Regions from separate parts of the Geobacillus sp. Manikaran-105 genome, predicted to be linked through region 2. Evidence: riboswitches for the same ligand, from Rfam matches in the RefSeq annotation. Region 2 holds a riboswitch; the other holds the start of a gene.

Evidence for each region. Region 2 has a riboswitch for S-adenosylmethionine ahead of CV945_RS07035 (hypothetical protein). Riboswitches for the same ligand answer to the same signal wherever they lie in the genome.
Region 1: another riboswitch for S-adenosylmethionine. It lies ahead of mtnK (S-methyl-5-thioribose kinase); the one in region 2 lies ahead of CV945_RS07035 (hypothetical protein).

Annotation. Positions count from the first base shown of each region.
Region 1 covers NZ_PIJG01000031.1:17,061-21,442, forward strand. The annotation lists gene mtnA (S-methyl-5-thioribose-1-phosphate isomerase) at 1-1,016, opposite strand, end outside; gene mtnK (S-methyl-5-thioribose kinase) at 1,086-2,273, opposite strand; SAM riboswitch class I at 2,359-2,527, opposite strand; gene CV945_RS10355 (carbon-nitrogen family hydrolase) at 2,621-3,436, opposite strand; gene CV945_RS10360 (pyridoxal phosphate-dependent aminotransferase) at 3,534-4,382, shown strand, end outside.
Region 2 covers NZ_PIJG01000017.1:33,970-38,351, reverse strand. The annotation lists gene CV945_RS07045 (ABC transporter permease) at 18-926, shown strand; gene opp4A (oligopeptide ABC transporter substrate-binding protein) at 940-2,724, shown strand; SAM riboswitch class I at 2,786-2,890, shown strand; gene CV945_RS07035 (hypothetical protein) at 2,972-3,295, shown strand; gene CV945_RS07030 (VOC family protein) at 3,311-3,694, shown strand; gene CV945_RS07025 (PaaI family thioesterase) at 3,795-4,277, shown strand.

The sequences.
Region 1 (4,382 bases), on a different contig from region 2:
CTGTAGCTGCCGCGGACGATGCCTTTTTCGGTAATGATCGCGGTAATCAGTTCGTTTGGCGTCACGTCAAACGCCGGGTTATACACGTTGACGCCTTCCGGGGCGACGCGCACGCCGGCCAGATGGGTCACTTCATCCGGATGGCGCTCTTCAATCGGGATGTCTGCCCCTGTCTTTGTCGCCAAATCGATGGTGGACAACGGTGCGGCGACGTAAAACGGAATGCCAAACGATTTGGCGAGCAAGGCGAGGCCGAACGTGCCGATTTTGTTCGCTGTATCGCCGTTTTGTGCGATCCGGTCGGCTCCGACGATAATGGCGCGAATCCCTTTCGCTTTGATCGTTTGCGCCGCCATGTTGTCCGTAATAAGCGTGACGTCGACGCCTGCTTGCATCAGCTCCCAGGCGGTCAGACGCGCTCCTTGCAAAACGGGGCGCGTCTCAAGGGCGTACACGGATAACTCGATCCCTTTCTCTTTCGCCAAATAAAACGGGGCGAGCGCCGTGCCGTAGCGGGCGGTGGCGATCGAGCCGGCGTTGCAAATCGTCATCACCCGGTCGCCTGGGCGAAAAAGCGATAACGCATGTTCGCCGATGCGGCGGCAGACATCTTCGTCCTCGATTTGGATGCGGATCGCCTCGTGAATAAGCACCGTTTTCGCTTCGTTGACTGAGGCGGCGTCTTTGGCGGCGGCAGTGAGCCGGTCAAGCGCCCAAACCAAATTGACGGCCGTCGGGCGGGCGCTTGCCAAATAATCGCGGTCTTGCTTTAGGCGGCTATGGAACTCGTGGACCGTTTCCGCTTTATAATGCGAGGCGGCGAGCGCCAGACCATAAGCGGCGGTGATGCCGATCGCCGGCGCTCCGCGCACTTTCAGCGAGGCGATCGCATCGTACACGTCTTCAAGCGTATGCAGGTCGATATATTCTGTTGCTAATGGCAATTTTTGTTGGTTTAAAATCGTGATATGCGTCTCGCGCCACTCGACAGAGCGCGGGATGGCAAAGGTGTCCATCGTCGTCTTCCTTTCTTTTCACATTTTCCGTTGATCCGGGCCGGCACTGGGCCGGTCGTCGCCGTGTTACTATTCGGTTTCTGCAAACACTCGGCGGAAGCCGTCCGTTCCGGTCAGCTCGTTGCGCTCGACAATTAGGCGGCGGCCGAGGCGGAGCGCGTGTCGTTTGGCGGCAAGGCGGGCTTCTTTCTGCTCGATGCCGTCAAGGTCGGCCACATGGGCGAGGCCGATCGTCCGGCGGATGACTTCGCAGCCGGCAAAGCCGACAGCATCGATGAACGCATGCCGGAGCACTTCGTCAAGCAAGCCCGGTGTTGCGGCGTACGTCTCGATGCTTTTGGTGCGCCAAAGCTCCGAGAATATGGACGCAAAGACGTCCCAGGTCCGGTCGATGTGATCAAAGAGCGGTTGGCGCTCAACGTCAGGGCGGGACAACGCATTTAACAGCAAGTTGGCGAAAAACTGCCCAAGGTCAAAGCCGATCGGGCCGTAAAAGGCGAATTCCGGGTCGATTACTTTCGTTTCGTCGGTGCTTGCGAAAATGCTGCCGGTATGCAAATCGCCATGCAGAAGCACATCGGCTTCGGTTAAAAACTTGCGCTTCAACTTCGCCGCTTCCAAACGGAGGCGGTCGTCATTCCAAAGCGTTTCGACGTCCGGCCGCAGCTCGTCTTCGAAGTTGTTCGTCTCATGGTCGAAAAATGGATCGGTGAAGACGAGATCTTCGGTGATTTTGCACAGTTCCGGATTGACGAAGCTTTGCGCCAATTTCTTTTTCTCTTGCTGGTTCATGCCGAAATCGGATGTGTAAAACGCTGTTTTGGCGATAAATTCGCCGATATGCCGGGACAAAAGCGGGAATGTTTTCCCTTCGATCAACCCTTTGCGGGCGATTTGCAGACGGGACAAGTCTTCCATCACGGTAATGGCAAGCGATTCGTCAGAATAGTAGACGTTCGGCACGTATTGCGGTACATAGCTGGCAAACGTGCGCAACGCGTTGCTTTCAATAACCGCGCGCTTTAACGTGAGCGGCCAGCTTTCGCCGACGACTTTCGCGTACGGGAGCGCCTGTTTGATGATGACGCCTTGCTTCGTTTCCTGATCGACGATATGAAAGACTAAGTTTAAGTTTCCGTCGCCGATTTCGCGGCACACAAGCGGCGCCCCGTCTCGGAATAGGCCGAGGCGGACGGCGAGGGCGGTCGCTTTTTGTTCGGTGAGCGGTTCGTAAACAGTGGATTGGACAATCGTCATTTTCACGTTCCCCCTTTAGGTTTTGGCAAATGAAAAAGCCTCTTTCGCATACGGAAAGAGGCTTGAAGATGCATCGTCTTCGCGCCTCTTATCTTTCAGAAAGACATCGGTCTTTCTGTTGGACTTAGCACCGTGCCCTGCGGAAGCGGTTCGCTTCCGGCGCCGCCTTTGGCGTGCGCCCTATCTCACGATAGCATTACGGTCGGTTGCTGGGCTTCATTGGGCCAATTCCCTCAGCCAACTCTTGATAAGAGTACCGATCTAGCTATTAAGTTTTTGCAATTTTCACGATGTTAACAATCGTTTGGTTGCTTGATTCGAATGATACAGGTTGGGCTGGCGGATTGTCAATACGTTTTGAAAAATTTTTTTGCCGCCTCTTCATAATCGTGCGGCCGGCGGTCGGCAAACACCGGGATGCGTGCGCGGACGTCTTGGATGAGCGACGGGTCGATGGAAGCGGTTAAGATACCCGGCTGTTCGTCGGCTTCGGCGATGATCTCGCCCCACGGGTCAATGACGAGCGAATGGCCGGCGAAGACGTTGTTCGGGTCGCGTCCGGCCCGGTTGCAAGCGACGACATAGCATTGGTTTTCAATCGCCCGTGCCATCAAGAGCGTCCGCCAATGGTGAAGGCGGGGAAGCGGCCATTCGGCGACGACAAACAGCACTTCCGCTCCGGCCAACGCATGGGCGCGAATCCACTCCGGAAATCGGATGTCATAGCAAATGACCCCAGCGCACGGCAGCCCGTCAAGCGAGAACAAGCCTGGCTCGTTTCCCGGCTGCAAATACAAATGTTCATCCATCAATTGGAACAGGTGAAGCTTGCTGTATTCGCCGACGATTTGGCCATGGCGGTTGGCCACGATCATCGTGTTTGTCACGCCGGCGGCTGTTTTTTTGGCGACCGAACCGGCGACGAAATGGACGCCGTACGTTTGCGCCAATCGGGAAGCGAGCGCCTTCGCCCGTTCGGCGCCTTCGTCGGCAATTTCATCCAGGCGCGTCAAATCGTAGCCGGTCGTCCATAACTCTGGCAGCACGATGATGTCAGCGCCGTCTTTGGCAGCGGATTCCACGGCCTGTTCGGCTTGCTGTTCGTTTTTTGCTGGATCGCCAAATGCAATGTCAAGCTGCAGGCAGGCGATGCGGATCGTCATGAGCGTTCACCTCGGAAAAAAATTTTCTTTACATTTTGCTTTTAACGATATATGATGTTGCACTAGAATTTCAAGAATGTTTGAGAAGGTGTGGACGATGACGATCGAATTTCCCTTTTCCGAACTGCTTGAACAGCTGCCGAAGCAGTTTTTCGCCTCGCTCGTGGCGAAAGTCGGTGCGAAGATCAAGGCGGGTTATGATGTGATCAACTTAGGGCAGGGCAATCCGGATCAGCCGACGCCGGCGCACATTGTCGAAGCGATGCAGAAGGCAGCCGCGAACCCAAAATACCATAAATATTCGCCGTTTCAAGGCTACTCGTTTTTGAAAGAAGCCGTAGCGGCGTTTTACGCGCGCGAGTACGGGGTGACGATCGACCCGGCCCGCGAGGTCGCCATCTTGTTCGGCGGCAAAGCCGGGCTTGTCGAGCTGCCGCTTTGCCTCGTCAACCCGGGCGATGTCGTGCTCGTCCCGGACCCGGGTTATCCGGACTATTGGTCGGGAATCGCGCTCGCCCGCGCGCGGATGGAAATGATGCCGCTTGTCGCGGAGAATGGGTTTCTGCCGGATTATTCGGCCATTCCCAGGGCGGCGGCCGACCGGGCGAAACTGATGTTTTTAAACTATCCGAACAACCCGACCGGCGCGACGGCGACGAAGGAGTTTTTTGCTGAAACGGTGGCGTTTGCGGAAAAGTACGGCATAGCCGTTGTGCACGATTTTGCCTATGGCGCGATCGGCTTTGACGGCCAAAAGCCGGTCAGCTTTCTAGAAGTGGACGGGGCGAAAGACATTGGCGTTGAAATCTACACGTTCTCGAAAACGTACAATATGGCCGGCTGGCGCGTGGCGTTCGCTGTCGGCAATGAGCGGATCATCCGTGCCATTGAGTTGTTGCAAGATCATTTGTACGTCAGCTTGTTCGGCGCCGTCCAAGAAGCGGCG
Region 2 (4,382 bases):
GGAGGAAGGCAGCTGACATGAAAGCGGAAATCAGCGGCCCAACGCCGGCCGGAGCGAACATCGAGAAAAGCCCTTCCGCCTTTTCGATCATGTGGCGGGAGGTGGCTCGGGATCGGCTCGCGCTTGGTTCGCTCATCATTTTAGGAATCCTTTTGTCGATCGTCTATGGCGTGTCGCTCTTTTTGGATCAAGAGGAAATCGTGAAAGTGGATTTTCTTTCCATCTATTCTCCGCCGTCAGCGGAACACTGGCTTGGCACAGACTACGGAGGGCGCGACGTGTTTGGCCAGCTCATCATCGGCGCCCGCAATTCGTTTACGATCGGGCTGGCCATTACGCTCATCACTGGGGCGATCGGCCTCATTGTCGGATTGGTGGCCGGCTATTTCGGCGGCTGGATTGACAATGTCATTATGCGCATCATCGATTTCATTCTCGTTCTGCCGTTTTTGATGCTCGTTATTGTTTTTGTCGCCACTGTGCCTAAATATAATGTATTGACGTTCATTTTGATCATGAGCGCGTTTTTGTGGACGGGCAAAGCCCGGCTGATCCGCGCCAAAACGCTTGCCGAGCGCGAGCTGGATTATGTCAGCGCGTCAAAAACGCTCGGCACGCCAGATTGGAAAATCATTATTTTTCAAATTTTGCCCAACCTCAGCTCGATCATTATCGTCAATTTGACGTTAAATTTGGCGGGCAACATCGGCATCGAGTCCGGGCTCACGTATCTTGGCTTCGGGCTGCCGGAGAGCACGCCGAGCTTAGGGACGTTGGTCAGCTATGCGACCAACCCGGATGTTTTGCAAAACAAATGGTGGGTTTGGTTGCCTGCGTCATTGCTTATTTTAGTGATGATGCTGTGCATAAATTTCATCGGCCAAGCGCTGAAACGTGCGGCTGATGCAAGACAACGACTAGGATAAGGGGGAAGAAAATGTGAAGAGAAAATGGCTGGCGGCTCTCGCCGCGCTCTTGCTCGTGCTCGCCGGGTGCACGGGCAAATCCGACACAACGAGCGGAAAGGGCAACAATAACGAAAAACCGGCGGCTCAGAAGGAAGACATCAGCAAATTCCCGATGACGGTGAAAAACGACGGGAAAATCATCGATGGCGGCGTGTTGAAATACGGCCTTGTGTCCGATACGCCGTTTGAAGGGACGCTCAGCTATGCATTCTACACCGGAGCGCCCGACGCAGAGATTTTGCAATTTTTTGACGAGTCGCTTTTCCGGACGAACGGTGACTATGAAATTACAAATGATGGGGCTGCCACGTATGAGTTGTCGGATGATAAAAAGACGATGACAATCCATATTAAAGACAATGTGAATTGGCATGACGGCCAGCCGGTGACCGCCGAAGACTTGGAGTATGCGTATTTGGTCATCGGCCATAAAGATTACACCGGCGTCCGCTATGGCGATGCGCTCATCCAAGGCATCGTCGGGATGGAAGAATATCATAGCGGCAAAGCGGATAAAATTTCCGGCATTAAAGTCATCGACAAAAAGACGTTGACGATCACATGGAAACAGGCCAATCCGTCGGTGTTGACTGGCATTTGGGCGTATCCGCTGCCGAAGCATTACTTGAAAGACATTCCGATCAAAGACTTGGCGAAATCGGATAAAATCCGGAAAAACCCGATCGGGTTCGGTCCGTTTAAAGTGAAGAAAATCGTTCCGGGCGAGTCGGTCGAATTTGTTCGCAATGATGACTACTGGGCTGGCAAACCGAACTTGGAAGGCGTCATTTTGAAAGTCGTCAGCCCGCAAGTCGTCCTGCAAGCGCTGAAAAAAGGCGAAATTGACGTCGCTGAGTTCCCGACTGACCAATATTTGAACGCGAAAGGGACGAAAAACATTCAGTTTATCGGCAGAGTGGATTTGGCGTACAACTATATCGGCTTTAAACTCGGCCATTGGGATGCGAAAAAGCAGGAAAACGTAATGGACAATCCGAAATTCCAAAACAAAAAACTGCGCCAAGCCATGGCGTACGCCATCAACAACCAAGAGGTGGCCGACCGCCTGTATCATGGTTTGCGCTTCCCGGCGAACACGCTCATTCCGCCGTCGTTCCCGGGCTATCATGACAGTTCCATCAAAGGGTATACGTACAATCCGGAAAAAGCGAAACAATTGCTGGATGAAGCGGGATATAAAGATGTGGATGGCGATGGCCTCCGCGAAGATCCAAACGGCAAAAAATTCAAGGTCAACTTCTTGGCGATGAGCGGTGGGGACATCGCTGAACCGCTGGCCAAATTTTATATGCAATGCTGGAAAGATGTGGGCCTCGATGTTCAGCTTGTAGACGGACGCTTGGCGGAGTTCAACTCCTTCTACGATATGGTCGAAAAAGACGATCCGAAAGTGGATGTCTACGCCGCCGCTTGGGCAACGGGAACGGACGTCGACCCGTACGGATTGTACGGCCGCAACGTCATGTTCAACTACTCGCGCTGGGTGAATGAGAAAAACGATGAACTGTTGGAAAAAGGTCATTCCGAACAGGCGTTTGACAAAGAATATCGTCGGAAAATTTACAGTGAATGGCAACAGCTGATGAACGAAGAAGTTCCGGTCATTCCGACGTTGTATCGTTCGGCCATTTATGCCGTCAACAACCGCGTCGCCAACTTCACGGTCGATCCGGGCTCGAAACTGACGTGGAAAGATGTCGGCGTCACGTCCGAGCAGCCGGAAGTGGCGGAATAAACAAAAAAGCGATTGCTTCTATGGGATTCGATATGGTAACATGAAAGACAAATGATCATACGTCTTATCAAGAGTGGGCGAGAGAACGGGCTTGATGACCCCACAGCAACCTGCCGCCGGCAAGGTGCTAACACCCGCAAAGCGGTCTCGCTTTGGATGATAAGAACGGCTGCCCCCTTTCGCATCATTCCGAGGCGAAAGGGGTTTTTGTCGATAGGGGGTGAAGGGGGAAATAGTGGAGAGGGACATGTCGATCCGAGCTTGCATGGCCGCTCATCTCCGTGCCGCTGCGTTCGCCGTTCATGTCATGCGCTGCGTGCAGGCGGAGCTGATTCGATTTGACCCTGAAGCGGCGGTTCATGTCGACCGTGGGGACGGATACGTTCATTTGTATGGGAAAGCGCAAGGGACAACCTTTTCAGTGTTGTTGACCGACAGCGAGGCGGACGAATGGAAGGCGGACGGACCGTACGCCCTTGATCGCTACATATGGACAGAGCTTGGGAAAAAAGGGATTTTTCCAATGCGGATGACGCCGTATTTACAAGCTGTATGGTTAATGGAGTCATAGAAAGGAAGAGGACGAATGGCAGTCAAAAAATTTGAGCATGTCGGCATTCAAGTAAAAGACATCGAGGCATCAAAGGCATTTTACCAAAACGTCGTCGGCCTGGAGTTGCTTGACGAAATGATTCATACGAACGGAACGATGAAACTGGCGTTTTTAGGGATTGACGGCTCGATCGTCGTCGAGCTGATCGAAGGATACAACCCGGATTTGCCGACGGAAGGAAAAGTGCACCACGTGGCGTTTACGGTCGAAGGCATCGAGCAGGAAAAAGAACGGCTTCAGTCGCTCGGCGTCCCGCTAGTGTGGGATGAAATTACAACGCTCCCAAACGGGGCGAAATACTTATTTTTCCTTGGTCCGGACGGCGAATGGATCGAGTTTTACGAGCCGGCGCAATGAACGAAGGGGAAGGCGGCCATCGGTATGGCCGCCTTTTGCCGTGCAAGAAGGAAAATAGGGAGTGCACCGCGTATAGGTAAAGGGGAGAGGAGGAGAACAGATGGAGCCGCAAGTCATTCGCGCCATTCAAGACGACTACCCGGATGAATTCGCCTGGTGCTACGGCTGCGGGCGTCTGAATGAACAAGGCCACCATTTCCGCACCGGGTGGGACGGAGACAAAACGGTGACCGTCTATACGCCGCGTCCGGAACATACGGCGATCCCCGGGTTTGTGTACGGCGGGCTGATCGCCTCGCTCATTGATTGCCACGGCACCGGTTCAGCGGCGCTTGCCTTGCATCGGAAAAACGGCCATGAGCCGGGAAGCGGGGAAACGCCGCCGCGCTTTGTCACCGCGTCGCTTCACGTCGACTTTGTCAAGCCGACGCCGCATGGCGTGCCGCTTGTCGCCGTCGGAACGGTGACGGAGATTCACCCGAAAAAATGGCAAGTGGACACCGAGGTGTTCGCCAACGGCGAACTGTGCGCCCGCGGTCAAGTCGTCGCGGTCGTCATGCCGAAAACGTTTGTCCAGGGATGACAAGCAAACGAAAAGCGCCGGAGGGCGGCTGTTTTTGACAGCGCTTTCTCCGGCGCTTGGCAACTGGTCGAAAACGGCTGCGCCTCACCTCGTTTCGCCATTGAG